DNA from 4 places in the Neobacillus sp. KR4-4 genome. Region 4 is predicted to be linked to each of the others. Evidence: riboswitches for the same ligand, from Rfam matches in the RefSeq annotation. Region 4 holds a riboswitch; each other region holds the start of a gene.
What was found. Region 4 has a riboswitch for lysine ahead of ACE198_RS07595 (aspartate kinase). Riboswitches for the same ligand answer to the same signal wherever they lie in the genome.

Region 1: another riboswitch for lysine. It lies ahead of ACE198_RS05255 (amino acid permease); the one in region 4 lies ahead of ACE198_RS07595 (aspartate kinase).
Region 2: another riboswitch for lysine. It lies ahead of dapA (4-hydroxy-tetrahydrodipicolinate synthase); the one in region 4 lies ahead of ACE198_RS07595 (aspartate kinase).
Region 3: another riboswitch for lysine. It lies ahead of ACE198_RS25635 (ABC transporter substrate-binding protein); the one in region 4 lies ahead of ACE198_RS07595 (aspartate kinase).

What each region holds. Positions count from the first base shown of each region.
Region 1 is NZ_JBHHJU010000004.1:27,557-35,197, reverse strand. Features, by position in the region: gene asnS (asparagine--tRNA ligase) at 1-905, shown strand, start outside; gene ACE198_RS05265 (hypothetical protein) at 1,142-1,315, opposite strand; gene ACE198_RS05260 (helix-turn-helix domain-containing protein) at 1,475-1,699, shown strand; gene ACE198_RS05255 (amino acid permease) at 1,784-3,265, opposite strand; lysine riboswitch at 3,368-3,558, opposite strand; gene ACE198_RS05250 (YitT family protein) at 3,764-4,576, shown strand; gene ACE198_RS05245 (winged helix-turn-helix transcriptional regulator) at 4,619-4,978, opposite strand; gene ACE198_RS05240 (nitroreductase family protein) at 5,112-5,744, shown strand; gene ACE198_RS05235 (PH domain-containing protein) at 5,784-6,398, opposite strand; gene ACE198_RS05230 (DMT family transporter) at 6,592-7,575, shown strand; gene ACE198_RS05225 (DUF421 domain-containing protein) at 7,636-7,641, opposite strand, start outside.
Region 2 is NZ_JBHHJU010000001.1:3,970-11,610, forward strand. Features, by position in the region: gene ACE198_RS00060 (DEAD/DEAH box helicase) at 1-755, opposite strand, end outside; gene desA (Delta(5) desaturase DesA) at 1,072-2,106, shown strand; gene ACE198_RS00070 (response regulator) at 2,198-2,716, shown strand; gene ACE198_RS00075 (ribonuclease J) at 2,790-4,463, opposite strand; gene dapA (4-hydroxy-tetrahydrodipicolinate synthase) at 4,626-5,513, opposite strand; lysine riboswitch at 5,643-5,822, opposite strand; gene ACE198_RS00085 (hypothetical protein) at 5,920-6,105, opposite strand; gene ACE198_RS00090 (MFS transporter) at 6,200-7,414, opposite strand; gene ACE198_RS00095 (MarR family winged helix-turn-helix transcriptional regulator) at 7,428-7,641, opposite strand, start outside.
Region 3 is NZ_JBHHJU010000038.1:33,942-41,582, reverse strand. Features, by position in the region: gene ACE198_RS25645 (vanadium-dependent haloperoxidase) at 524-2,089, opposite strand; gene ACE198_RS25640 (M20/M25/M40 family metallo-hydrolase) at 2,703-4,355, opposite strand; lysine riboswitch at 4,539-4,721, shown strand; gene ACE198_RS25635 (ABC transporter substrate-binding protein) at 4,803-5,600, shown strand; gene ACE198_RS25630 (amino acid ABC transporter permease) at 5,673-6,356, shown strand; gene ACE198_RS25625 (amino acid ABC transporter ATP-binding protein) at 6,353-7,075, shown strand; gene ACE198_RS25620 (5-methyltetrahydropteroyltriglutamate--homocysteine S-methyltransferase) at 7,396-7,641, opposite strand, start outside.
Region 4 is NZ_JBHHJU010000005.1:183,149-190,789, forward strand. Features, by position in the region: gene ACE198_RS07590 (YslB family protein) at 209-652, shown strand; gene ACE198_RS07595 (aspartate kinase) at 699-1,916, opposite strand; lysine riboswitch at 2,030-2,207, opposite strand; gene uvrC (excinuclease ABC subunit UvrC) at 2,278-4,050, opposite strand; gene trxA (thioredoxin) at 4,192-4,506, opposite strand; gene ACE198_RS07610 (electron transfer flavoprotein subunit alpha/FixB family protein) at 4,653-5,630, opposite strand; gene ACE198_RS07615 (electron transfer flavoprotein subunit beta/FixA family protein) at 5,670-6,443, opposite strand; gene ACE198_RS07620 (enoyl-CoA hydratase) at 6,550-7,323, opposite strand; gene ACE198_RS07625 (fatty acid metabolism transcriptional regulator FadR) at 7,347-7,641, opposite strand, start outside.

The DNA of each region.
Region 1 (7,641 bases), on a different contig from region 4:
CCGGAAGTGATACAGAAGGTGCAGGGGAAATGTTCCGAGTAACTACCTTAGATATGGACAATCTTCCGAAAAATGAAGAGGGCAAAACAGATCTTAGCAAGGATTTCTTCAACAAAGAAACCAATTTGACCGTAAGCGGGCAGTTATCGGCAGAAGCGTTTGCGTTGGCATTCCGGAATGTCTATACCTTCGGCCCAACATTTAGAGCAGAAAACTCTAACACTGCGCGACATGCGGCGGAATTTTGGATGGTTGAGCCTGAGGTTGCTTTTGCTGAATTGCCGGATATCATGGATTTAGCAGAAGAAATGGTGAAATATGTAATTGGCTATGTATTAGAACAGGCTCCTGAAGAAATGAATTTCTTTAACAGCTTTATTGAAAAAGGTTTACTAGACCGGTTAAATAATGCCTATACGGCAGACTTTGGCCGTGTGACCTATACAGAAGCGATTGATATTTTACGGGAGTCAGGTGAAACGTTTGCCTATCCAGTTGAGTGGGGCCTTGACTTGCAAACCGAGCATGAACGCTATTTAAGTGAAAAGGTATTTAAACGACCTGTATTTGTTACTGATTATCCAAAAGAAATCAAAGCTTTCTATATGAGACTAAATGAAGACAACAAAACAGTTGCTGCAACAGATTTATTAGTACCGGGTATTGGTGAATTGATTGGCGGAAGTCAGCGTGAAGAACGTGAAGAAATCTTAGCAGGTAAAATAAATGAACTTGGCATGACTGAAGAAGATTACTGGTGGTACCTGGAATTAAGGAAGTATGGCGGTACGAAACATTCAGGATATGGTATTGGTTTTGAGCGTTTAATTATGTATTTAACAGGAATGACTAATATTAGAGACGTAGTTCCGTTCCCAAGAACAACAGGGAATGCAGAGTTTTAATTAAAAAGAGAAGACCAGTTTTCGAATTGGTCTTCTCTTTTTTGAAATGACAATAAAGTATAAGTTTTTGAAATTAGATTACTGTCTAGCTCCAGCGCCCTAGCGGCTAGTGTCCTTCGCTCTCCACCTTTCGATAAGTCAAGCACGAATGCGCCTCCGGCTCTTCGTGTTTCCTTTATCTCAGTTGGAGCGCTCCAGGCCATACGCCGCTGACCAGGGGCTTACGCTTTTCTAATTTATTGATCCTTTAATTCCTCTTCGAAAAAGAATGTTTCCGGGTGTTCCTTAACGATATAAGAATATCTTTTCATGTTTTTTACATATTGTGATTTTAGAATGGTGACGACTTCGCCAGTTTCAATAATATTTACTGATTGTCCGTTTTTGTATAGATTGGTTGAGTTTTTCACTTTAACACCCCTTTACCTATTCCTTATTTAGTATATCATAAAATCCTTAATCCCATTGCTTTCTTATTGGATAATTAAGCTCAATTGGAAATCTTAAAGCCCACTTCCTTTCAAAACAAAACGTAATGTGTTATGCTTTAATGAAAGTGAGGTGTCATTTTGACAAATTATAAGGCAAGAAAAAGTAACCTCAAAGTATTACTATCCAAAAACGGTATGGACTTGGAAAGTTTGGGAAGGAGTACAAATATTCCCCAAGCTCAACTCAACGACTACTTGTCAAAGAAAGTAATGAACCTAAATACTGCAATGACCATTTCCAAAGAATTGAATTGCCGCATTGAAGATTTATATATTTGGTCTTCAGAGGAGAAAGAAGCATAGAAGCATAAAAAACAGACTCAACATAGAGTCTGTTTTTTTGTATGAAAAAAATAGCACGCATTTTTGCGTACTATTTCTTTGGAATTAAGGGTTTAAGTCACATTCCTTTAAAGGAATTACTTTCGTTTTCTTTGTTAATTTATATCCCACCCAAACAAGTAAGAATAATGGCAGGCCGATGTAGGAGACTAATACTCCATTCCAATCGATATGTTCACCCATAAATGCTGAATAGTTTTGTCCTAAGACAACAAATCCACATACAAGAAAAGCAAAGATAGGGCCAAATGGGAAAAGTTTTGATTTATATGGTAATAAGCTCAAATCTTTGCCTTGGGCAATAAAAGCCTTTCGGAAACGATAATGACATACTGCAATCCCCAGCCAAGCGATAAAGCCGGACATGCCTGAAGCGTTTAACAACCAGATATACACTGTTCCATCACCAAAGAATGAGGCAAGGAAAGCAAGTGTCCCCACCAAAGTTGTTGCAATTAAGGCATTTACTGGAACGCCTCTTTTGTTTAATTTTCCAAGGAATTTAGGAGCTTTACCTTGTCGGGCCAAATCCCAAAGCATACGAGTTGATGCATACATTCCTGAATTTCCTGCCGATAAAACGGCGGTTAAGATTACTGCATTCATGATTGATGCAGCGAAAGCAATTCCTGCCTTTTGGAAAACCAAAGTAAACGGGCTTACAGTAACGTCGCCATTTGCTAAATTGTCATTTGTATAAGGAATAAGAAGCCCGATGACTAAAATCGCCAATACATAAAATAATAAAATACGCCAGAACACCTGCTTCACGGCACGTGGGATGGCTTTTTTTGGATCCTCTGTTTCACCAGCTGCTACACCTAAAAGTTCAGTTCCTTGAAAGGAAAAGCCTGCAGCCATAAAGATGCCTAGCATTGACAAAAATCCACCGTGGAATGGTGCATCACCAATCGTGAAGTTCTTGAAGCCAGGTGCTTCATTACCCATGATACCGAAAATCATTAACGTACCAGTAACAACAAAAATAAGAACTGTTACCACTTTAATTAAGGAAAACCAATACTCTGCTTCTCCAAATCCTTTAACAGAAAGGTAGTTTAAGAGAAACATAATCACTAAAAAGATACCGCTCCAGATAAATGAAGGAGTATTTGGGAACCAGAATTTCATGATCATCGTTACCGCAGCTAATTCTGCAGCAATCGTTATGGCCCAGTTATACCAATAGTTCCAGCCGAGCGCAAAACCAAGGGAGGGATCGACAAATTTGGTGGCATACGTACTAAAGCTTCCTGCAACGGGCATATAGGCACCCATTTCAGCTAACCCTTGCATCAAAAAGTAAACCATGACACCAATAACAAGGTAGGATAGGATGGCTCCGCCAGGTCCTGCGCTATGGATTGCGCCGCCGCTAGCAAGAAAAAGACCCGTTCCAATCGTTCCGCCAAGCGAAATCATGGTGAGATGACGAGATTTTAACCCTCTTTTTAAGTCCGATGGAGCTTTTTCTAGTGTTAAATCACTGGTATATTCAGATTCTTTTAATACTCTAGCATTTTGCATAGTCTTGACTCCTCTTTTTTCTTTTTTTCGTGAAGGAGTTTGGAATACAAAAATGCCATCGAGGAATAATCGATGGCATTACAATACCCCGCATCATACCTTCCGAAAGATAGCTCAACACGATTAGCTGGTAGAAATAATCGTGACAGTTCTGTTCCTATTTGAAGACAGACCCAGCATGCTTTTTGAAGAGTAAAAGCACACTTCGGCAGTTTTTCCTTTTAAGTAGAGTCATGAATGTCTCTCACATCTCGTCCACTTTACTAATAAAAACCGCGACCTCTACCTCATCGGTTTGATGAGGATTTATCATATGAAATTAAATATATTAATATAGTAAATGAATTTTTATAGATTTGTCAATATGTAATTTTCTAATCAGCAATAAACAGATAATTTGTTTTTTTTAAATTAATTTTTTTATTTTACTTTAAGTGAGAGTATCGGTATTATTTTGAATTAGAATTGATGCCTGTTCGTATTAGGAGGATTTTTACCATGCAGATTGTTGGAATGATATTGGGATCTCTAATTATTGTGGTTGCCTTTAACCTTTTCTTAATCCCACATGAAGTATTGAGCAGTGGATTAAGTGGAATTTCAATGATATTAGGGATGATCTCACCGGTGAATACAGGGGTGGCAAATTTCCTTTTGAATTTTCCTTTGTTAATTATTGGATATAAAATGTTAGGAAAAAGATTTATCGTGAATTCGATCTTTTCGGTTATTGTTATCTCGATAGGATTATATGTAATTCCCGTATTTGCGATCGCAGATGATAGAATTCTTTCATCTATTTTTGGTGGTGCGTTAACGGGCTTAGGTGTCGGAATCGTTTTCCGTTGTTCCGGATCGACTGGGGGATTTGACATTATTGGCATGATCGTAGCAAGAAAAAGGGATTTTCCAATTGGTACTTTACTTTCAGGCATGAATGCGGTAGTTATTATGATTAGTGGATTTTTGTTTGATTGGGATTCTGCACTTTATACCTTAGTATCTATTTTTGTGACAGGTAAAGTAGTCGATGCAATCTATACGGATCATGCAAAATTAACTCTAATGATTATTACAGATAAAGGCGAAGAGATGAGGAATCATTTACTAAAGAATTTGTATCGAGGCTTAACTGTTTTGGACGGTGTTGGCGGATACTCAAATAACCAGCGGAATGTATTGATAACAGTCATTTCCAGATACGAACTTAATGAAGTGAAACACTTAATCACGGAAGTCGATTCGCGTTCCTTTGTTAATATTACAGAAACGATTGAAGTAATGGGGCTGTTTCATCGGCCAAGTCCATAAATAAAGGGTTGCATCTATTAAATGGATGTAACCCTTTTTGTTTCATCGGGATTTTCCTCGTTTTTTTATCCATTTCAATAACACATGGATAACTTCTTCAAGATCCTTCCCAGCTGGAGTTAATTCATATTCCACTTTCTTAGGTGAAGTGGCAATCACCCTTTTAATAATCAATCCTTCATTCTCTAAATCACGCAAGCGTTCGGTTAACAATCGATCAGAGATTCCAGGAATGGAAGTAACAATTTCATGGTATCGCTTCGGGCCCTCCATAAGTGAAAAAATAACGGAGCCCATCCAACGTTTACCAATAAATTCAATCGCATTATGAAAATTGGTACATATATGCTTAATTTCCTCTTCAGAAGGAGTCATACACTTGTGGTTGTTCGGTTCATTCATATAATATCCCTCTTTTTTACTTTTCTAACGATATCATATCATAGTTTATTTTCTTGACGAAAGGTACTTACTAATAGTAAGATGATTTTGCACTTACTATTAGTAAGTTAAATTGATTAGGGGGAAATCTCTCATGCAAACTACTTTAACGAAAAGTTTATCTGATGTTATCAAAGAACGTCACTCCGTTAGAAAATATGATTCAACATATAAAATTTCTCAAGAAGAAATAAAAGAAATGTTAAAAGAAGCAACACAAGCACCATCCTCAAGTAATCTACAACCATGGCGTTTTATCGTGATCCAAGACCAGGAGTTAAAAAAGGAACTTAGAGCAGTAGCCAATAATCAAGAACAAGTCGAAACAGCTTCTGCTGTTATTGCTGTCTTAGGTGATAAGGAAATGTATAAAAGCGTGGAAAAAGTATACCAAAGTGCCTTTGAAGCTGGTTTTATGGATGAGGCTAATATGAATAGATTAATTGAAGGTACCAATAAAACCTATCCATTTGCTTCAGAAGAAGTCTTAAAAAATATTGCTTCATTTGATGCTGGTTTAGTGTCAATGCAATTGATGTTGATTGCAAAAGATCGAGGATATGACACCGTTCCAATGGGTGGATTTGATAAAGAAAAATTTGTGAAAATGTTTAATGTTGAAGATCGACTATTTCCAATTGTCCTGATTTCAGTGGGGAAGGCGGCAGCACCTGCTTTTAATACTACTCGTTTGCCTTTGGAAGATGTTTTAATAGAATATAAATAAAAAAGGAGGCGCATGAAAAATTTTCATGCGCCTCACGGTTTAGTTATTGATATACTTTTCAAATACATACCCAAAATCTTTGACTATATATTGCTTTTTGCTGTCTTCTAACCATTGAAAAGCCGCTTGATTAAGCATTTTGAATTGTACAACCAAATTACTGTCTGCACTTGTCACACGACCTAAAGTAGTGGAGGCAACATCTAAGCTTTGTTTAGCGAACTGAAGGGAAATTTCATTTTCATGTGATATTTCTGAAATTTTAATTAGGGCTTTATATAAATCCTTAATTTCCTCAATATGTTTTTTATGTACATCAATGGAAAAGGGCACTGAGCCGATTCTAAATTTAATTTCGACGTCAAGGTCTACCGTACCAGCGGTTTCGAGATATACGTCTGAGATTCGGTTGGTAGCATAACTATAACGATGGAGCATCCGTTTTTTGCTAGTTGCACTTGTGCCATCTAAATGGATAAGAGCATTATTGGTAAAGCAATATTCATCTGATTTGGATTTAATAAGAAAATAAATTTTTTCATTGTCTTCATGCATGACATAATCGTCTGCGTCTACCTTGTCATAATTCTCGGGTTTAATAACAGAGCCCACATCACTTAATCCTAAAATATCGGCAGCTACTTTTCCAAACATGAATATCACCCTCACTTTTTTAATTCTCCATCCTTCTTACGAATGGGGGACAATAAAGTTTCATCACTACTCCAAAAACTTTATACGTTAATATTCACATATATAGAAAAAAATTACAACTTGATACTTCCCCTATTATAATGGAAAATACACTATATACATATTAATAATGTAATAGAAGGAGTTGAGGTTATTGCGGCCGATTATTTTAGGGATCTTAGCGGCTTTCTTTTTTGCATTTACGTTTATCCTCAACAGATCGATGGACCAGTCAGGTGGCAGCTGGATTTGGAGTGCTTCTTTAAGGTATTTCTTTATGGTCCCTTTTTTACTTATTATTGTCATTGGAAGAAAAAATCTTAAACCCTTGCTTTGGGATTTGAAAAAAAATCCAGGTGGCTGGCTATTATGGAGTTCGGTTGGCTTTGGATTATTTTATGGTCCTATTTGTTTTTCTGCAGCATATGCCCCAGGGTGGCTCATTGCGGCCACTTGGCAGGTAACCATTATCTCAGGGTCTTTGCTTGCTCCCTTTTTTTACGAAAGGGTTATGACTAAAAAAGGTCCAATCCTGCAAAAGGGAAAAATCCCATTTAAGGGCTTGGGTATGTCATTAATAATCCTACTAGGAATTATCTTGATGCAAATGGAACAAGCCAATCAAATTTCAATTGGTGTGATTTCCCTAGGTATACTTCCCGTGTTAATTGCTTCATTTGCTTATCCGCTAGGAAACCGAAAAATGATGGATATATGTGGTGGACGGCTGGATGTCTTCCAACGTGTATTAGGGATGACCTTAGCCAGTCTTCCATTATGGATTGTTTTATCGATTTTTGGACTATTTACGATTGGTACTCCAAGCAAAGGGCAAATAATCCAATCCGGACTTGTAGCTATAACTTCAGGAGTCATTGCCACGATTTTATTTTTTAAAGCAACTGATCTTGTTAGAGGAAATATGCAGAAACTTGCGGCTGTTGAGGCGACACAATCTGTGGAGGTATTATTCGCTGTAATTGGAGAATTATTATTACTAAACAGCGCCTTCCCGACGCTGCTATCTTGGTGGGGGATGGGATTGGTCATGGTTGGTATGATCCTGCATAGCTTTTTTTCACATAAAAGTAACCAAAAAATTATTCAAAATGGTCAATCGATAAAAATGAATAGTTAGAAATGATTAATCCTTATCAAATAAGCTTGATAAGGATTTTATATTGGTTTTTTAGTGTTATTACCC
Region 2 (7,641 bases), on a different contig from region 4:
TTTGTCCTGCAAAAGATAAGACAGCTATCTGGATTTTCGACAACTGTTACATCTTTTAGCAGAGAAAGTTTGTCTTCTTCTTTAACCTCGATTAACAGATGTTCAATCGTATCTGTCGTGACCCCGGTTGATGCAATTTCGATATTAACTGGATTTTTCATATATTTATGGCAGAGGTTTTCAACATCCTCCGGTAAGGTTGCTGAGAAGACCATGGTTACTCGGTTGGAAGGAAGTTCTTTTATGATCGCTTCGACTTCGTCAATAAAGCCCATATTAAGCATTTCATCTGCTTCATCGATAATAAGATACTTTATTCCATCAAGAATGAGGGTCTCTCTGTCAATATGGTCCATGACACGTCCGGGTGTTCCGACGACGACATGCGTTTTCTGCTGCAGTTCTTCTTTTTGCTTTGAAAATGGTTCTTTCCCATAAACGGCCATGGCCTTAATCCGTTTAAACCTGCCAATATTCGTGATATCCTCGCGTACTTGAACCGCAAGTTCTCTCGTTGGGGTAAGAATTAATGCTTGTGGCTTTCTTTCTTCCCAGTTAATCATGTTGCAAACAGGGATCGCGAAGGAAGCCGTCTTACCACTGCCCGTTTGCGATTTTACAACCAGATCTTGATTCTTCAATGCCAAGGGAATGACCTCGGTTTGGACCTCGGTAGGTGTGTCATATTTTAAAATGGTCAGTGCTCTTGTGATTTCGTCACTTAAATGATAATCCGCAAAACTTACTTTACTCATGTATTAACCTCATTTATTAGTATTATCCGGCTTACCTTTAGGATTTCTCGCGAAGAAATATCATATGCATAAACTGAATACGCTCCATTATACTGGATATACACCATTCACCCAAAATAATTTTTAAAATTATTTCAAAAAAAGTGCCTGACACCAGAAGTGTTGGTATATCTGGTGTCAGGCACCAATTTGCTGGAAAATATTATTGTAATGTGACATTTGTCATATCCTGCACATGACACCTGCTACTAACAAGGACAAACTTGTTTCTCTATACTTTGATATAACGACACGAAGAAGGAAGGGAATTCAAAAAATGACCTTACAAAATACGAAGACTCTAAAAAAACAAGTGGCTCCCTTTGAAAAATCAACGACAAAAGAAAGCGTATGGCAGATTATTAATACGGTCGTACCATTTATTGCCTTATGGTACCTTGGCTATTTGAGCCTATCCGTTTCCTATTGGTTAGCACTCGTACCAATCATCCTTGCTGCAGGATTTCTCACAAGGATATTTATCATCTTTCATGATTGCACCCATTATTCCTTTTTTAAAAGCCGGCGCACGAATCGAATCGTTGGCACGATGATGGGGGTACTAACAATCTTCCCGTTCGATAAATGGGGATATGAACATGCCGTTCACCACGCTACAAGTGGGAACTTGGATAAACGAGGTACAGGAGATATTTGGACATTAACAGTAGATGAATATTTAGCAGCACCACTAAAACTTCGTTTGGCTTATCGCTTTTATCGCAATCCTTTGGTAATGCTTGGGTTGGGTCCGATCTATGTGTTCCTTCTTAAGAATCGTTTTAATCGTAAAGGTGCAAAAAGAAAAGAACGTAATAACACATATTTAATCAATATTCTCATTGTAGCCTTAATCAGTTTGCTTTGTTTGGCTATCGGATGGCAGTCATTTCTCTTAGTTGAAGGCTCAATTTTCATGATTTCAGGCGCATTAGGTGTATGGCTGTTCTACGTACAGCATACGTTTGAGGATTCTTACTTTGAAGAAGATAAAGAGTGGGAATATGTGAAAGCGGCAGTAGAAGGAAGTTCATTCTATAAACTTCCAAAAGTATTGCAATGGTTAACTGGAAATATTGGCTTTCATCATGTGCACCATTTAAGCCCAAGAGTACCTAACTATAAATTGGAAGAGGCACATAAAAACACGCCTCCATTACAAAAGGTTCCAACAATTACGCTTGCTACGAGCTTAAAGTCTCTTCGCTTCCGTTTATGGGATGAAGAGCGAAAAAACTTTGTAACCTTTAAAGAAGTTAGAGTTTTAGCAAAGAAAAAGTTCACTGTCCAACAAGTGAAACCGGAAATTTAACAACTAAGGGTCCCATTATAACAGGCTAGCTCCCCTTCATTAAGGGGAGTTGTTATTTACATAACAACTGCCGGATAAGGAGAGAGCTTACATGATTCGAATCGTTATTGCAGAGGATCAGGAACTGCTGCTTGGAGCAATGGGTTCTCTCTTGAATTTGGAAGAAGATATGGAAGTGGTCGGTCAGGCGAGCAATGGGGAAGAGGCGCTTTCACTAGTGCATCAACTTCAGCCTGATGTTTGTATTATGGATATAGAGATGCCTGAAATGAGTGGGCTAGAGGCAGCAGAAGCATTAAAGTCATTTGGCTGCAAGGTGATTATCCTAACTACCTTTGCGCGAAGTGGATATTATATGCGTGCATTACGGGCGGAGGTAAGTGGGTTTTTATTGAAGGATAGCCCTAGTGATGAACTAGCCAATTCCATTCGCAGCATTCATAACGGGGATAAAATTTATAACGCCGAACTAATGGATGAAGACCCCATTGACCAAAAACAAGATATGGAAGTAATCCGCCAACATCACCTCAAAGAACATACAAAAATCAACACAGTCAAAAACTATCTCACCACTATACTAGATAAAATAAAATTGCCAACAGGTTAAAAATGAAGGTAATTAAAACATTGGGTGTCAGGCACCATGTGAAATTTTTTCACATGGTGCCTGACACCCTTTTTCATATTTCAATTATAATAGGGAGAATCATCGGTTTTCTTTTTGTTTGGGCGAATACGTATTGTCCGACGCTTTTCTTGATGTTTTGTTTCATGACATTCCATTGGCGGATATTTTCAGTTTGGAGGTCATTAATGGTTTTCTTAGTAAGGCGGTTAATCTCTTTGAGGAGCTGGTCTGAGTCACGGGCATAGACGAACCCGCGGGTAATCGTGTCAGGCCCAGAAATGATCTTCCGGTCTCCTTTACTAATGGTAATCACAATTACGAGCATTCCATCTTCAGAAAGCTGCCTCCGGTCCCTGAGCACAATGTCCCCAACATCGCCAACGCCCATCCCGTCAACATACGTATCCCCAGCTGGAATGGACCGGGTCTGACGTGCTACGGAATTTTCGACATCAACTACATCACCATTTTTAATAATAAATGTATTTCCCTTTTCTACGCCCACGGACTCTGCTAACATCTGGTGATGATGCAGCATTCGATATTCACCATGAATCGGAATAAAATAGGTTGGTTTCATTAAGGTAAGCATGAGCTTTAAATCTTCCTGATAACCGTGCCCCGAAACGTGCATGCCCGTTGAACTACCCGAGCCATAGATCACTTTAGCACCTAGTTGAAATAAGTTGTCGATGATTCTCGACACATATTTTTCATTGCCCGGTATTGGGGAGGCAGCTAAGATAACTGTATCCCCAGGATAAATGGAAACATCCCGGTAGTTCCCGCTTGCTAGTCGCGCAAGGGCCGCCATAGGTTCCCCCTGACTTCCGGTACATAGGATGGCAACCTTTTCCGGCGCCAGTTGGTCAACATCCCGTGCTTCGATGAGCATTCCCTCTGGCACGTTTAAATACCCGCGCTCTATCGCAACAGAAACGACATTTACCATACTACGGCCAAGCAGGGCGATCTTTCGATTGGATTTTATGGCAGAGGCGACGACCTGCTGGACACGATTTACATTCGAGGCAAACGTAGATATAAAGATTTTTCCTTCTGCTTTCATGAAGGCTTCATCTAAAGTGCCACCAATCATTTGCTCGGATGGCGTTAGCCCTTTACGCTCGGCATTGGTACTTTCTGATATTAAAACTAAGACACCTTGCTCACCAATATCAGCCATCTTATGAATATCAGAATGTTGATTATTCACCGGTGTTAAATCAAATTTGAAGTCCCCAGTATGAACGACATTCCCCTCAGGAGTATGAAAAACAATGCCGAGACAATCCGGGATACTATGACTTACTCTGAAGAAGGAAACGGTTGTTTCTCCAAACTCAAGCTTGGAATCTGAATCAATCGTCACGAGTTTCGTGTTGCCATTCAACCTGTGTTCGTCAATTTTTAATTCAATCAGGCCCAAGGTAAAGCGGGTAGCGTAAATAGGAACGTTCAATTTTCTTAATATATACGGAATCCCGCCAATATGGTCCTCATGTCCATGAGTGACAATCAAAGCACGGATTTTCTCCTGATTTTCTACCAAATAGGTAATATCAGGGATAATTAAATCAATTCCTAATAAACTCTCATCTGGAAACTTCCCGCCGCAGTCAATAATAAAAATATCGTCTGCATATTGAACCACATACATGTTTTTTCCGATTTCATTGATACCGCCTAAAGCAAAAATGGATAATTGCTGATTATTGGTTTGCAAGTAAATATCCTCCCTATTCCATGTAAATATGAATAGTATGCCCTTTTGGTTGGACTTTATTGGAAAGGGAAAGTGAAAAAATTTCAGTCAGGGTCCGAAAAATAAAAGGCTGTCAACAGCACGGAATTCAAAATTCCCTATGTGTTGACAGCCTACCAGTATTTAAATTAATGTTTTGACTTGGTGTCCAGGTAAAACCACTTGCAATGCCATTTCTTCATCGTGACTCAAAGGCAGCAATGGCAATCGAAGTCCACCAACTTGCACCCCGCTCATGTTCAGGGCTGCTTTTACTGGGGCCGGATTAGGAGCCGTAAATAATGCCTTCATAAGAGGCAGCAGTTGGCGATGAGAGTGAGCCGCTTCTTGGACGCGTCCATTTTTAAAATGATTTATCATTTCTTGCATTTCATTGCCAATTACATGAGAAGCAACAGATACAACTCCAGCACCGCCAATCGCTAAAACCGGCAGTGTTAAGCTGTCATCCCCACTATAAAGGGTAAAATCACTAGGGGCTTGGCTAATAATAGCAGCCATGTCATCCAGGTTGTCGCTTGCTTCCTTAACAGCAACAATATTCTCGATTTGGGATAGGCGAACAATGGTCTCTGCGGACAGATTGACCACACTTCGACCAGGGATATTATAAAGCATAACCGGTAATGATGTAGATTCAGCGATTGCTTTGAAATGTTGATACATACCTTCTTGGGAAGGTTTGTTATAGTATGGAGCAACGAGCATGATCCCGTCTACACCTGTTTCTTCAGCTTGCTTTGTTAAACTGATAGATGCCCGTGTATTATTCGAGCCAGTGCCAGCAATAACTGGGACTCTTCCTCTCGCTGCGACGACAACAGCTTTAAATAAAGCGATTTTTTCATCCGTCGTTAAAGTTGGAGATTCACCGGTTGTACCGGCAACGACGAGACCGTCCGTCCCATTTTCAATTAAATAATCTACTAATCTTCTTACTGCGTTAAAATCAACCTCGCCATTTTGATCAAATGGTGTAACCATTGCGGTTAAAACTTGGCCAAAATTCATTTTTTCTCACCCTTTTAATAAATTTTTATAAAATTTAGAGGTGGGCAAGGCCATTCAAAATTCAACGCAAAAAAGCAACAGTGAGGGTTCACTGTTGCAGTAGAAACATAAATAAAACTAAGTTCCCGTGCGTAAGATAGCCCTCCATATAGTCTCCTATATGACAGTTCTGTATTTATTCAATAGCAGAACCAGCTTCATGATAATGAGAATCAATGAAACTTCGGCAAATTCCCCTTTTTACAACCATCGTTGGACCTCATTATCCTCCAGTTGTGTACTAATGGTCTTTGCACCTCTATCCTCACTTCAAAAGTATTGAAGTAAGAAAAATATATAATTAATAGTAAATATATCAGAATATTCCTTTTGTTTCAAGGGGGAAAAGGAACTATATTTGTAAAGTTTATGCAGTTTCTAACCCCTGTTCTTCTTTTTCTACTTCTAATGCAGATACAATATATGCAAACCCGTTCATCACAAAATAAATAACATCCGATTGAATCTGTTCCTTTTCTCCTAAATAAGTATTTATGATCATACTGATGGAAAAGAAAACTACGAAGGATAATGCAATTTTATTAAAAATCATCAAATTTACCGACCCCTTTATTTAGGATTGTTATGTTAATCATATTTGCTTAAGACGGGTTTTATGTCTGCCGCCTGAAGGGTGGTGCTAGAAATCAATGAGTGCCAGGTGTTGGTTCATTCACCCTGGTTCTTCTTGGAAGTTCTTTCTTACCGTGCAGGAAGTGGTAAAGAACCATCGATGCAAGAACGACTGCACCTAAAATGACATACAAAGTACGATAGCCTGTTAACGGTATAATAAACCCGAGGATGTATGGACCGAACCCCAGACCCGCATCAAGAAAGATAAAGAAAGTGGAAGTTGCCAATCCCATCCGATGGGGAGGAGTTAGTTTTACTGCTATGGCTTGGGTACTTGATTGCAAGTTACCGAAACCAAGGCCGATTAATACTCCTGCTGCTAATAAAATAATGCTGATGCTTGCGGTGCTAAGCAGAAACAAACCAACGGCAAAGGCAATAATACATGGATACATAATATAGTTTGCCCCTTTTAAATCCATTATACGGCCGGTAAGGGGGCGTGATAACAACACGGCAATAGAATAAACTAAGAAAAAGAAACTTGCCGCGCTTACTAGGTCAATTTCTATTGCATAGAAGTTAATAAATGAAAGAACGCTGGAATAACAAAAAGCTACTACTAATGTAATAACTGCAATTGGCAATGCATTGGGCTCAATATAATTAGAAAGTTTAAATCCTTTTGTTTCAGTTGGTTGGGGTGTTCCTTCTAATTGAGGCACATTTACAAAGAACGCTGTGACTAAACTAATGATCCCTATTACAAGGGAGAAAATAAATATCATTTGAAAATCCGTATGCTGGGTCATGTATAGGCCAATGAATGGGCCAATTGCGGTAGCCAATGTTGCGCTCATGCTGAAATAGCCAATTCCTTCAGCTTTCCGTGAAGCAGGGATAATCTGGGCCACGATCGTTCCTGTTGCTGTACCAACCATTCCGGCTGCAATCCCATGGAGTAGTCGTGTTATAAGCAGGAAGGTAATCCCGAAATTCAGAAAATATAAAAGAAGTGTGAAAATAAAAAGGATGGCACCAATGATTAATGTTCTCTTCCTTCCAATAGACTCAATAAATCTACCGATTAAAAACCTGCCAATTAATGAACCAACAATAAAGATTCCTGTGGCAAGACCAGCTTGACTTGTGGAAGCATGAAATTCGTCTACTGCATAGACACCAATGATGACAATTAATAAATAAAAGACTAAAGTGACGAAAAAATTGACCCCGGAAACAATCGTAAAATCTTTAGTCCAAAGTTTAGCTCTTGGTTGATTCACGTTATTTAACCCCTTACTTAATAATATTATCTCGAATGATCCCCATAACCTGGATGGTTTCAAGCTGTTCAGGTTCTGAGATACCTTTTAAGATGTCATTTTCAAACTGATCAATCGTGACACGAACTTCCATATATACTTTTTTTCCTAGTTCTGTCAGCTGTATCCGCTTTTCACGTTTATCATGGCTAGGAACCTGTTCGACATAGCCCAGTTCCTCTAATCGA
Region 3 (7,641 bases), on a different contig from region 4:
TGGCTACAGTCATCGTGAGGATAAATTAACTTCCTATGAAGACCTACGCTTAAGGTGCGAACGTTATGCTTATTAGTGTATTATGCCGTGAAAAAGTGTGATAGAAAAAAGGATCAGTTCTCCGCTGTTTTAACGCAGCGGGGACTGATCCTTTTTCCTCATTTGATTAGATTTATTACATAAAGGCGGACACTTATGACGTATTTTAAGAGATTTATGACATAATTTTGGTTACTTATGACGTACTTTACGAAATTTACGACATTTATTGGAAAAATACTGGTAATTAATCTGAGCTGGATAAGCTTGTTCCTTTTCTAATAAAAAGGAATAGGATAGAGTATCAAACGGTTGATTGGAAAGAATGCTGAAAACGCATTGGATTTTTGCGCTCCCTAATAGAAAAGGCCACTCCCATTTGCAGAGTGGCCTTAATCGTTTAAATATTATCGTTTGGAAGCATTCAGTACAAATAATAGTTTTCCAAATTTGGTGTAACTATTCTTTAGAATCATCAAAATTCTTAGGTCGTTATTTTAGATCCATCAAATTTTGTAAGAGAGAATCCTTTGAAACTCTCATTATAGGTTCGCTTGTAATCTCTTAAGATTCCTATGGCTACAGCTTCTCCAAGTAACATACCATTGATCGCACTGCTACGGTAGTGAACCCCAGCAATCGTCCGCCCAATGGCAATATTTGCTGCAAGTTTATTCAGTTCCCCTCCTAGCGTTAGCTTCCCATCGTAAGGCAGAAGGTGAAGACCGTCAGAACTTGCTACAACCGGATCGGGTATTTCATACGATTCATCAAAGAAGGCTTTCATCATTGTTACCATCGCCCCAATAAAGGCGGCATGACCGGAAGGATAAGAAGGGTGAGTTGGACATCCTTCTGAATAAGCTTGAGGAAGCAAGTACGTACCGAATTTATTAAATGTTTGGATAAGTGCTTCCGAACTCATAACCACCGGATTGATGGGGTAATCAGCACCCATCATCTTATTATGAATCCGACCACCGAATTCTTCGGGGCGGAGCCGGCGATGAACGAGCCATTTTTGGAACCAGACTGCATCAAGGGCTGGACGTGAAGCTCTTGTGATGAAGTCCAAAATATGCGGGACCCCAAAGGTAGGAAATCCAACTTGTGTGGCAGAGTTAAAATAAGGATTTTCCTGATCTAATGCTTTACTGCCATAGCTTAGCAAAAGGTAACAAGCCATTAACCCGCTATCAATCGAACTATCATTGTGTACCCATTCGGCTAAATCCCGGCCATTGCGAATATAGCGGGGTACGGAATCCATCTTTTTGTTATGAGGATTTGAGCCGTTTTGTACGGCCAGCCATTCGCTATAGGAAGTTAGATGGTCATCCCCTGGCAAAATAGTATTGTATTGTTGGATAATTTCAGTAGAAACAAAGGGGATATTTTTCCATAAAAATTGTGAAATATAAGGCCCTTCTATGCTGCCTTGATAGTTCCCGCGGAACAATGTACCTGTCGTGACTTGTCCATTGATTTTTGGCCCATTAAAAACAGGCAGACCTGAAAGTTCTGCGGCTGCATCCTTTGTTAATTGGTTGCTATCGTATTCATTGAATGGAATGTCTCTTGCAAGTGCTTGCCAATAAAGCTCAACCATTTCTCCAGCAAGATCAGCACTGCTAAAGTCTGGAGGTGCGTGAAGAACCAGCTGATGACTATCGGGTCCGACTAAGTCATATGCATATGCAGACTGTGGATTTACCAGCTTCGCAGCACCACCCATTGGAATCTTCTCAAAATCTTTCGAGTCTCCTGATTTCAAAGCTTCTAAATAATTATGATATGCTTTGAGATTAACCTCTCCTAACTCATTATGCGGCAATGCTTTCGAATAACTGGCTATTTTATTTGGATACCTATCTTCATCCCCATTATTTCGATGGTTGACCAGCGGCTGATTCTTATAGAATTTCGCGGCCTCCATACGAATTTCAAATGCTTTATCGCGTCTTTCGGCAGGAGATAAGGGACCGAGAAGACACGAATTTATATACCTGGACATTTTTTTAATTACCTTTTTAAATTTGTGCTTGTCCAATAGATCACCTCTATTTATCGTATTCATTTTTTCTTTTTTTGTTTATGAAATTTATTATTTTTATTATTCTTGGAAATGGCATTGGGGGAAAATATATTAAACTCTTGGTCTCAGAATGGTATGGTCGAAATATAAAAAAATAAATTGACAAATTTTAGAATCCTATTAAATGTAAGATAGTTTTATCCTCAAATTCTTCTCTAACTATTCTTTTTATATTAACTACTCCGCAAGTCTTTAAACGGTAAAAAAAAGCACTTTCTCAACTAGCCGACAAAAAGATGTTGATTCCCGCATCCGGGATCAAGAGGGTTCGCTCTTATCGGTTGGGGGATCATGTTAAACACCCGATCAGATAAATAAGCGGAAAAATTCCGCTTATTTAGAAATTATCATTAAAAATAACCAAAATAGCCGGAGAAATTCCTCCTATTTACTCGAAAAGCGCGAAAATGGTGGATTTCGCTTTGAATAACCGGAAAAACTTCCCTTATTTACCCCAAAACGAGCTCCATTCTGCATTTAACCGGAAAAACTCCGCTTATTTTCCGATCGCGCCGGTGCCGCAAAACAAAAAAGCCTGTAGACCAGACGAGTCTACAGGCTTTTGGCCTCAATGATTTAATAGTTTCTGAATCACGAGGTTTGTTAGATTTGGTACGATTTCAAAGGAGTAAGTCATTTCTAGTCTTTCAAGTTTCTTGTGAGCATCTAGACCATAAGGGCCGATGTTGATTACTGGTACATTGATATCGCGAATGTCTTGGTAGTCTACAAAGAGCTTGGTGCCCCAGCCAGGGTTATTGTTCGATTCGGCATTAATACCGGCTTCGTCATCACTAAGCGCAACAAAACTCATATCTGAGATATAAGGGAAAAAGTTACGTGTCACCATCGGATGTTGATAGTATGGCTGGAGCTCATCCACTGCTTCATCCAAGGCCGTAATTAAAGCAAGCTCGTCCGTTGTTTTCCCTGTCAATTCAATTCGTGGAGAGTACAGGGATGAGTAAAACAGAATAATGGCCGGATTTTTATCCTTCATCCATTTCCATGCTTCCTCGACCACTTTTGCCGCAAACATGCGCGTATCTAGTTCTGTATTTTTTAAAAGCTGTTCTTTAAATTGACTCATATGTGCCGTGAACGCTTCGCCGTTCTCTTCAACCAATAATTGTTCCATTTCCTCGTACGTCATCACTCTAGGTTTCCAAGGGTGCTGTACATAGGGTTCGCCGCTTAATGTGCTGTATTGTTTATACCTTTCTTCAAAGGAAGTCAGGGCATTGGTAAAAGCAATGATCGCTTGTTCCCTTAATTTTTCAAGCACGTCCTTTGGCGACCAGGAATGAATAAAGAAATTGTAATAAACATAGGCAGCTAAGGCCGTTTGAACGGTATAAGAAGGCTTCAAATCCGTTTGTTTTAACGAAACAGGAGGCACGGTTGTTTCACCAAATGCTTCGTTACAAAGCTCTGGATTGTAATTGATTTGCCTGGTCAGCTCGGCGGCAATAAAGTTCGGATCAAGTCCCTCAAAGGCGGAGCCTACATGCGTTTCTGCTCCTGTAATAAAGAAAGATGGCAGAAGCTTTCCGACGGTCCCTTTGTAGATATAGCGATTTTCGTCGCCTTCATATCTTGGTGAAACGAAATCCGCATTAATCGCGGCTACATAGGTAAACCCATGTTCCTTTTTCCAGCGTTTCAATGTTTTCAATGCGGAAAGAACACCGTGTGAACTGTCCTCTTCGTCACATTCTGATAAGAGAACGATGTTTCCGTCTAGTTCTTCAGGGTGCTCGGAATAATAGTTTAAGAGATATAAGTGGCTGGCAACCCCGCTTTTCATATCAAGGACGCCGCGGCCAAATAACCAGTCGCCTGAGTCTAAATGCTCTTTAGCGGCAGCCGGCAGCTGTTCCGTTTTTAGTGACTCCATCAGTTGGTCTGGGAAGCAAGCCTGGTCTTTTAAATGGTTAAAATCTTCAATCCCAACCGTATCAATATGACCCATCAAAATCACCGTGCGGCTGCTATTTCCCTTCGTTCCTTTCACAAAAGCAAGAACATTATAACGCTCTTGATCGTCGTTGAGTGTTTGTTCTAACACTAGGTGGCTAGGGTTTTGTGAAAAATAGGGAATAGAAGAAATCATAGAATATAAAGACTGTGCAATGGCCTTTTCGCCATTGGTATTAACGACACTTTCAATGTTTACAAGCTGTTTCGTGAATGTCAGCACATCCTCACGACATTGCAACATACGCCTGACCTTCTTTTCTAGTAAATTGGTATTTAGAAAAAATGTATATCAGAAGAGAAAGCCCGTCAAGTCTTTAATTTTGATAAAAAATAACATCAAAAATATTATTGCAAAAGTAAGAATATTTATATATACTAAAACTTGTTTCATTAAACTAAATATAAATCCTCATCTTTAAGCATTAGATGGGGTAGAGGTCGCGATTGATATTAGTATCCTATTGGAGATTCAGTGAAATCTATGAAAATAGGAAAAAGGATCCATCGCCGAAGCTTCTGAAATCACTGCGTTCAGAAAGCTGGGTCTGCACTCGAATAGGGGCAGAACTGTCACAGTTCCTTGGAATTGTGGAGAACTATCTTCACCAATGCTAACCGATGAGGGTGTGTAGAACACCGTCATACTCACATGGACGGTGTTTTTTTTATTACCTAGGAGGGGATTTTTATGAAAAAGTTTGCATTTTTATTAGCAGCGGCGATGATGTTGATTTTATCTGCTTGCGGCACGGAGAAGCCTGATGGAGAAAAGGCAGCAAAAGCAAGTGGCTCTAAGCATGAGTTAGTGAAAAAAGGGCTGTTAACATTCTCGATGACCGGGCAGTATCCACCGTTAAACTTTAAGAAAGACGGTAAATTGACTGGATTTGATGTTGAAATTGGAACAGAAATTGCTAAGAGAATCGGGCTTGAAGCCAACCCTGTAACCAATCCATGGGAAACGATTATCCAAGGATTAAAGGCAAACAAATATGATGCCATTATTGGAAGTATGACTGCTACACCTGAGCGAGATAAGCAAGTTGATTTCACCAATCCATATTATTTATCTGGTGCACAGATTTTTGTAGCGGAGGGCAATTCTGCGATTCAATCGAAAGAGGATTTAAAAGGCAAAAAAATTGGTGTTATTCAAGCAAGTACGTGGAAAGACATGGCCGATGAATTATCTGATCAAGTGAAAGGCTATCCAACAGACGTTAACGCCCTTCAAGATTTGGCGCTTGGCCGTTTAGATGCGGTCATCACGGATAAGATTGTCGGTGTGAGTGCTAAAAATGAAAAAGGCTTAAAAATTAAGGCCATTGGCGATTTATTGAATGAAGACCGTGTCAGTGTAGCGGTAGCTGAAGGAAACAAAGAGCTCGCTGAAAAAATCAACGAAGCCATCCAATCGATGATTGACGATGGGACGTATGAAAAAATCAGTATGAAATGGTTTAATACAAACATCATGGAAAAGTAAGAGAGGATCAAAGATTTTAGTGTAAGCACCTGATGTGGGTGCTTGCACGATTCAACGAAGGAGGTACGCATCATGATATTTATTGAAAATATTATCAGTATTTTTAGTGAACACGGAATTGCTTTTTTGAAAGCTTCTTGGATGACCATCGCGATAACGGCCATCTCGCTATTATTTGCCATGGTGATTGGTATAATTTTCGCGGGCTTTAAAATTTCCTCTAGTAAAATACTAAATCGCATTGCCGATATCTATATAGGTATTATTCGTGGAACGCCTCTCATTGTTCAGATTATGTTCCTTTATTATGGACTTGCCAATATCGTGAACCTGGACAGCTTCACGGCAGGGGCTCTGGCATTAGGTGTACATACAGGAGCCTATATTGCGGAAATTTTTAGAGGAGCGGTGCAATCCATTGACCGCGGACAGATGGAGGCGGCAAGGTCACTCGGAATGTCCTATTCTCTTGCGATGAGGAGAATTATTTTCCCGCAGGCTTTCAAAAGAGCAATTCCGTCTTTAGCCAATCAGTTTATTATTGGCTTAAAAGATTCTTCCCTTGTTGCCTATATTGCCGTGACGGATCTATATAACACGGCTCTTAGTGTCCAAGGTGAAAACTATATGCCATTTGAAACGTACTTTGTTGTCGGCGTCTATTATTTGATTATCGTTCTGATTTTCACATGGGTTGCTAATCGGATTGAAAAGAAAATGGATGTCAGCAGACCTAAGGAGGCAGTAATCGCATGATTGAAATGAGCCATCTTTCAAAATCCTTTGGTAAGCTTGACGTATTAAAACAGATTAACTTAAGTGTAGAAGAGAAAGAGGTCGTTGTTCTGATCGGTGCCAGCGGCTCTGGTAAAAGTACGCTGCTTCGCTGCCTCAATTTTTTAGAAGTGGCAGAGAGCGGTGACATTATCATTGATTCTGAAAAAATAGACCTCGCAAAAACAAACTTAAATAAAGTAAGAGAAAAGGTAGGAATGGTGTTTCAGCATTTCAATCTTTTTCCTCATAAAACAGTCATCGAAAATATTATCGAAGCACCGATGTTTGTCAGAAAGGAAACAAAGGAAGCAGCGAGTTCCAAAGCCATGGCCCTTCTTAGAAAGGTAGGCTTAGAGGATAAAGCCAATTACTATCCAGAACAATTATCCGGCGGGCAAAAGCAGCGGGTAGCAATCGCGAGAGCATTAGCGATGGAACCAAAAGTGATGCTTTTTGATGAACCGACTTCAGCGTTGGATCCTGAACTTGTTGGTGAAGTGCTGCAGGTAATGAAGGATCTCGCACGTGACGGGATGACGATGGTGATTGTGACACATGAAATGGGCTTTGCGAAAGAAGTGGCCGACCGAGTCATTATGCTGGCAGACGGAAATATTATTGAAGAAGGACATCCAAATGATATCTTTGTCCATCCAAAACATGAACGTACAAAAAGGTTTTTGAACCAAATATTATAGAATGCCATCAAACTTGCCTTGGAGTATTCAAGGCAAGTTTTTTATCTTATGGCTCTGTTATAGCTTAATGATGATTTCTCTGTGTTTGAAAAATAAACGGGGAACTTCCGTTTAAATTGGGAAATACCCATATTTCCTTAAAAATAAAGGGAGTTTCGGATTCCCTTTTCCTGATATGCCATATATTTTAACCCTACTTTTGTACAACATTTAGATACATAGGGTGGCAGCCCTTGCCTTTTGTGTAAATATAGATATTAGGATAGTTGATACCACGGACAACGGAAGCAAAGGAACGCCCCCGCGCTTTCGAATTTCTCTTATTTCCACACATCATTCGCAATCGAAATCACATGTCTAACTTTATCCCATTGCTGTTCCTCTGTTAATAGATTTCCCTCTTCGGTAGAAGAGAATCCGCATTGCGGACTTAGGCATAGCTGGTCTAAGTCTACATACTTTGCAGCTTCTGCAATACGGGCTTTGATACGTTCCGGGTCTTCTAGGTCACCGAACTTCGATGTAATTAGACCAAGAACAATTTGTAAATCTTTCCGATTAACGTG
Region 4 (7,641 bases):
AACATTTCTTGAATTCCTTCAATTAATTACCAAGAAAAAACGGTTGTTATTATTTCTTTATCGGGAATGATAATTATCATGGAAAACAAGGTAAGATATTGCAAAATAACAAAAAAATAAGCTAAATTTGATTCATTATAACTAGAAAAACTGTACTAAAAATTAACCAAAAATGTATATAATAGAATGATAGAAAGAGGGGAAGCTTGTGAATAATAGTACAGTTATGAATGAAACGATCGATATTGATGAACCTAGAACTATTTCCATCTTCGGATATGAACTAATCAGAGAAGTTCTCTTGCCTGAGATTTTAGGGAAAGACACACCTGAAATTTTATATTGGGCTGGAAAACGACTTGCACGAAAATATCCATTAATGGATTTAGAACAGATTATTGATTTCTTCGCCAAGGCCTCATGGGGCCAGTTAAAACTTGTGAAAGAAAATAAAACTGAGTTCCAATTTGAATTAATTAGTCCGCTCATTATTTCACGAGTTAAGTCAAAGGCTGAACATTTTTTCCAACTTGAAGCAGGATTCCTTGCCCAACAAATTGAATTGCAAAAAGAAGCCAACGCCGAAACCTTCGAACATCCAATAAAAAAATCCAATAAAGTTGTTTTCACAGTGAAATGGGAAAAAAACTAATTGAAAATGGTGTCAGGCACCGAATAGTGCCTGACACCATTCTTTTTTATTGAACTGCAAGTCCGAATGCTTCGTGTAAAGCTTCTACTGCTTTTAACATATTTTTTTCTTCTACAACGGCCGACACTTTTATTTCTGATGTGCTGACCATTTTGATTTGGATGTTGTTTGCAGCGAGTACCTCAAACATCTTTGCTGCTACACCGGGATTGGAAATCATCCCTGATCCGACAATCGACACCTTCGCTAATTTGTTTTCAGCATCAATTTGCTCATAATTCAAAACAGCTTTATTGTCTTCTAGGACCTTTAATGTTTCTAATAGATCATTTGTATGAATAGAGAAGGACAAATTCGCAGATCCACCCTCAGTTGTGCTTTGGATAATAATATCCACATTCAGATGATTTTCAGCAAGTGTGGTAAAAATGGTTGATAGGCTTGTTAATGAATTAGCCAACCCTAATACTGTTACTTTTGTAATTTCGTCCTCAAATGCAACTCCGCGGACAACTAAGTTTTGTTCCATTGCTGCTTCCCCCTCAATAACTGTTCCTTCTATTTTCTCCATGCTCGAACGAACTTCGAGACGTACTTGATAGTTTTTAGCAAATTCCACTGCTCGCGGATGAAGTACTCCTGCACCTAAATTAGCTAACTCCAGCATTTCATCGTACGATACCGATAATAGCTTGCGAGCACTCTTCACATATCTTGGATCCGTTGTGAAAACTCCCGTTACATCCGTATATATGTCGCATTTATCTGCCTTTAAGGCTGCTGCGAGTGCAACGGCTGTGGTATCGGAACCGCCACGGCCAAGTGTAGTAATTTCACCCTCTTCGGTGATTCCTTGGAATCCCGCAACAATAACCACCTTGCCGGATTCAAGCTGTGATTCAATCGCTGCTGTTTTAATATTAGAAATCCGGGCATTTCCATGGACTGGTTCGGTCATAATACCAGCCTGCCACCCAGTAAAGGACACAGCATCAAGACCTTGCTGGTTGAGAGCCATAGACAGTAACGAAATCGTTACTTGTTCCCCGGTCGATAACAGCATGTCCATTTCCCGTTTATTTGGCTGCGCTGAAATCTCCTTTGCTAAACCGACGAGTGTATCCGTAGATTTTCCCATTGCAGAAACAACAACAACCACATTATTTCCGCGGTCAACCTCACCTTTTACACATGATGCGACATTTAAAATTCTTTCTACATTAGCGACGGAGGTGCCTCCGAACTTTTGTACAATAATCCCCATGTTTGTTTTCCCCTTCTCCAGATGTAATTCATATTTTTCCCCAAATAAAAACAAAAAAGCAATGAGAAGGGCATCTCATTGCTTAAAACACGAAAAAAATTCTCGCACCTACAATGTAAGATAGCTCTCCAAGACATTAGTCTTGACAATCCAGCATTTATTCAATACGGGACCAGAAAAGAAAGTTATGAGACCTTCTTTACTTCGGCGAACATCCCCTTTCATGATTCTTCTCAGAAGCTCATCCTTCTCAGAACCACTACTCTTGAAGCTCGCACCTCTACCTTCACTTTAATACGTAAAAGTGATAGTAAATTAAATTTTCACTTATTATAGCATGTTCCTTTTTTTCTGACAATCTCTAGGATTGAAGTTTTTTGATTAATTCTTCGGCCACATTCATAGGAATTCCAATATTAATGAATTCCTCTTTACTTGCTTCTTTCATTTTTTTCACCGAGCCGAACTGTTTTAACAATAACTTTTTCCGTTTCTCCCCAATTCCCGGAATATCATCAAGCAAGGATTGAAACGCAGTTTTTCCGCGCAGTTGGCGATGGAAGGTGATCGCAAAACGATGGACTTCATCTTGAATCCTTTGCAGTAAATAAAACTCCTGGCTGTTTCGCCCGAGCGGAACAATTCCTAAAGGATTGCCATACAGCAATTGGGATGTCCGGTGTTTTTCGTCTTTTACAAGCCCCGAGAGCGGAATATCTAAGCCTAATTCATTTTCCAATACGTCTCGTACGGCTTCAACATGCCCTTTACCACCATCAATGATGATTAAATCAGGAAGAGGGAGTTCCTCTTTTAGCGCGCGTGAGTACCTTCTTCTCGTTACTTCTCGCATCGATTCATAATCATCCGGCCCTTGAACCGTTTTGATTTTGTATTTACGGTATTCACGATGGTTCGCCTTGCCATCAATGAACACTACCATTGCTGATACAGGGTCTGTCCCTTGGATGTTAGAATTATCAAAAGCCTCAATCCTGTGTGGCGTGTAGATTCCCAGTAATTCTCCCAGGTTCTCCACTGCCTTAATGGTTCGATTTTCATCCTTTTCAATTAGTGAAAATTTTTCATTCAAAGCAATTTTTGCATTTTTAATCGCTAATTGCACAAGATCCTTTTTCTGTCCTCGTTGCGGCTGAAGCACTTTAACTTCCAACAGTTGTTCTGCTAAACTCAACTCGACATCATCTTGAATGAGAATTTCTTTCGGCTTAAAATGATTGGCTTTCGAATAAAACTGACCGAGGAACGTTAAGATTTCTTCCTCTGGCTCATTATAGACGGGGAACATAGAAACGTCCCGCTCAATTAGTTTGCCTTGGCGGACAAAAAAGACTTGCACACACATCCAGCCTTTATCGACGGCATAGCCAAAAACATCACGATCAGTAAAATCGGTCATCGTAATTTTTTGTTTTTCCATAATCGTTTCAATATGGATGATTTTGTCACGGTATTCTTTTGCACGTTCAAAGTCCAATTCTTCGGAGGCAGCAGCCATTTTCTCCTTCAGCTCTTTTTTTATTTCCTTATACCCGCCATTTAAAAAGCGGGTGATTTCATCCGTCATCTGTTTATACTGCTCTTCCTGAACTTCATTCACACATGGTGCCAGGCACTGTCCTAAATGATAGTATAAACAGACTCGGTCCGGCAGGGTTGAGCATTTGCGGAGCGGGTAGATTCGGTCAAGAAGCTTTTTGGTTTCATTTGCAGCTGTCACATTGGGATACGGACCAAAGTATTTGCCTTTATCCTTTTTTACTTTTCTTGTGATAATAAGTTTGGGATGCTTTTCCGCTGTTAACTTGATAAACGGATAGGTTTTATCATCCTTCAGCATGATATTGTATTTTGGATCGTACTTTTTAATAAGATTCAATTCCAGCAAAAGTGCTTCAATATTCGAAGAGGTTACGATATATTCAAAGTCCTCAATTTCATTGACAAGTCTTAGTGTCTTCCCATCGTGCGATCCCGTAAAATAGGAACGGACACGATTCTTTAGTACCTTAGCTTTTCCCACATAAATAATCGTTCCCTGACGGTCTTTCATTAAGTAGCAGCCAGGTTGATCCGGCAGCAGCGTCAGTTTTTGCTTAATTGTTTCATTCATTCCGGCCACTCTCTCCCGTCTTATATATAATCTACTGTTAAAATATTAAAGGAAACGGCGCATAATTAAAAGTAGTAGTCTCTTGGAAAAATAAAAAAACCTTAGCTGGGTTATTTCCAAGCTAAGGCATTTTCATTTTATTTACACATGTTTTTCTAAAACACCTGCTAGTGCATCTTTTGGTTGGAAGCCGACAACTTTATCAACGACTTCTCCATTTTTCATCACTAATAAAGTTGGGATGCTCATTACACCAAAGTTTGCTGCAGTTTGCGGGTTATCATCCACATCAAGTTTAGTGATTTTTACCTTATCGCCCATTTCTAAATCAAGTTCTTCAAGAACGGGAGCGATCATTTTACAAGGTCCGCACCATGGTGCCCAAAAATCTACAAGAACAAGGCCTGAACCAGTTTCAGCCGAAAAGTTTTGATCAGTTAAATGTGAAATTGCCATTTATATTGCCCTCCTAATGATTACTGAGTTACTACCGAAAGTATAACATCGTTTAAAAAATCAAGCTAATAAATTGCTTCATCAATTATTATCCCCAAAATAAACAAAATACAAAACGAGCGGAAGCATTCCGCTCGCCCTTATTATTATGAGTGTACTTTGAGCTTTTTAAACTCCTCAGTTAGTAATGGAACTACTTCAAACAAGTCACCGACAATTCCGTAATCAGCTACTTTAAAAATGTTTGCTTCTGGGTCCTTGTTAATAGCAACGATTACTTTTGAGTTAGACATCCCGGCTAAATGCTGAATAGCTCCGGAAATGCCGCAAGCAATATAAAGATCTGGTGTAACAACCTTGCCCGTTTGGCCAATTTGCAGCGAGTAATCACAATAATCAGCATCACAAGCACCACGAGAAGCACCTACTGCACCGCCAAGGACTGTGGCTAACTCTTTAAGCGGTTGGAACCCATCCGCACTTTTTACACCGCGGCCTCCTGAAATAACTACTTTCGCCTCGCTTAAATCAACACCCTCACTCGCTTTTCTAACGACCTCTTTAATGATTGCACGAAGATCCTTGATTTCTACAGAAAGGGCTGATACATCTCCGCTTCTGCCTTCGTCTTTCTCAAGTGGGGCGATATTATTTGGTCGTACCGTTGCGAAAATCAAGCCCTCTGTCACAATTTTCTTTTCAAATGCTTTACCGGAATAAATCGGTCTTGTGAACACGACATTTCCACCCGCTACTTCAATAGCAGTGGCGTCTGAGATTAAACCTGATGCTAATTTTCCGGCAATTCTTGGGGAAAGGTCTTTACCTAATGAGGTATGTCCCAAAATCAGCCCTTCTGGTTTTTCTTGGTCAAGCACCGCTAAAAGAGCTTGAGCGTAACCATCTGATGTATAAAGTTTTAATTTCTCATCTTCAACCACAACCACACGGTCCGCACCAAATTGGATTAACTCAGTCGATAGAGCACTTACAGAATCGCCCACTAAAACACCAACTACTTCTCCGCCTTCAGCAACTGTTTTTGCTGCTGCAATTGCTTCGAATGACACATTACGTAATGAACCGTCACGAACTTCTCCTAAAACTACCACTTTTCTTGACATTCCATATACCTCCTGAGAACAAAATTTGTATTAAACCCGTTAGACTACTTTTGCTTCGGTATGAAGAAGCTGAACAAGTTCTTTTACTTGATCATTCAAATCGCCAGCTAGAACGCGGCCTGCTTCCTTCTTAGGCGGCAAATAAATTTCAATCGTTTTTGTTTTTGCTTCCACATCGTCTTCTTCAAGATCTAGGTCATCTAACTCTAATTCTTCAAGCGGCTTCTTCTTTGCTTTCATAATCCCAGGTAAGGATGGGTAGCGCGGTTCGTTTAGACCTTGTTGGGCTGTAACTAATAGTGGAAGGCTAGTTTCGATGATTTCAGAATCACCTTCAACGTCTCTGGTAACGGTTACATTTGTTCCGTCAATTTCTAATTTAGTAATAGTTGTTACATAAGGGATGTTTAACAATTCCGCAACACGTGGGCCCACTTGGCCTGTTCCACCGTCAATCGCTACATTTCCGCCAATAATTAAATCAGCATCTTTATCCTTTAAATATTCAGCAAGGATTTTTGCTGTCGTAAATTGATCTCCGCCTTCTACATCATCCTCGGTATTGATAAGGACTGCTTTATCTGCACCCATTGCCAGTGCAGTACGTAATTGCTTTTCTGCTTCTTCTGTTCCAACAGAAATAACGGTTACTTCTCCACCTTTAGCATCGCGAACCTGGATTGCTTCTTCAATAGCATATTCATCATAAGGATTGATGATAAATTCAGCGCCATCCTCATTAATTTTTCCAGCAGCAATCGAAATTTTTTCCTCGGTATCAAAGGTTCTTTTCATTAATACATAAATATTCATGATTTCCCTCCTAATAAAATTTCGAGCATTCGCTCAGTTTGAAAGATTGAGAAAATTTTTTATAAAAAAAAGGGCTTCCTTTACAATTATACCTGCAAAGATAAGTTTATTCACCCTTAAAATTTGGTTCTCTTTTTTCAATAAAGGCTTGGATGCCTTCTTTCCCATCGTTAGAAACAAACACTTGACCAAATAACTCAGATTCTCTTTTGGAACCTTCGTAGAACTCGTCTGTTTTTGCATAATTTAGCAGTTCAATTGCCGCACTGATGGACCCTGGGCTTTTTTTCGCAATTTTCGCTGCTAGTTTAAGTGCCTGCGGGACTACTTCTGTGTCGGGAAAAGCACGATTTGCTAAACCAAATTGGACTGCTTCTATACCTGTGATTGGCTCAGAAGTAAACAGCATTTCCGCAGCTCTTGCCACGCCCACATATTTAGGCAGACGCTGCGAACCAGCAAATCCTGGTACTAAGCCAAGCTGCAATTCAGGCAGACCAAGTTTTGCCTGCTCACTAACATAGCGGATATGGCATGCCATTGCTAGTTCAAGCCCCCCGCCAAGTGCTGCACCATGGATAGCGGCGATAATGGGTTTCGGGAATTTTTCCATTCGGTCAAATAAGTCTTGCCCATACTTTCCAAGATTTGAAAATCCTTCTAAAGAAGTGACAGTAGTAAATTCTTTAATATCTGCACCAGCAGAGAAAAAGCGCCCTTCCCCATGAATGACAATAACTCTGATCTTGCGATTAGGTTCAATCTCATCAAGCACAGTTGACAATTCCCTTAGTAGTCCTGAAGAAAGGGCGTTTGCTGGAGGACGATCAATTGTAATTGTCGCAATACTGTCTTGAAAAGACCATTTTAAATATTCCATTGGATTTCCCCCTATTTTAATATTTATCGGCTTCCACAGCCATTAATCAAGAGGCGATGGACTGGAGTAGCCAGTGCAACTAGATCGTACTTTTCCTCGTTCATCACCCATGATGTCACGGTTTCATCGATTGTACCGAAAATCATTTGCCGGGCCAGACGGATATCGAGGTCGATGGGAAACTCACCGGTTTCTTTACCTTCAATAACAATCTTATCAATTACCTGCAGGTAACCTTTTAGAACATTATTAATTCGGTGCCGCAGTTCCTTATTCGATTGCCGTAACTCTAACTGTGTCACGATTGCCATATGATGG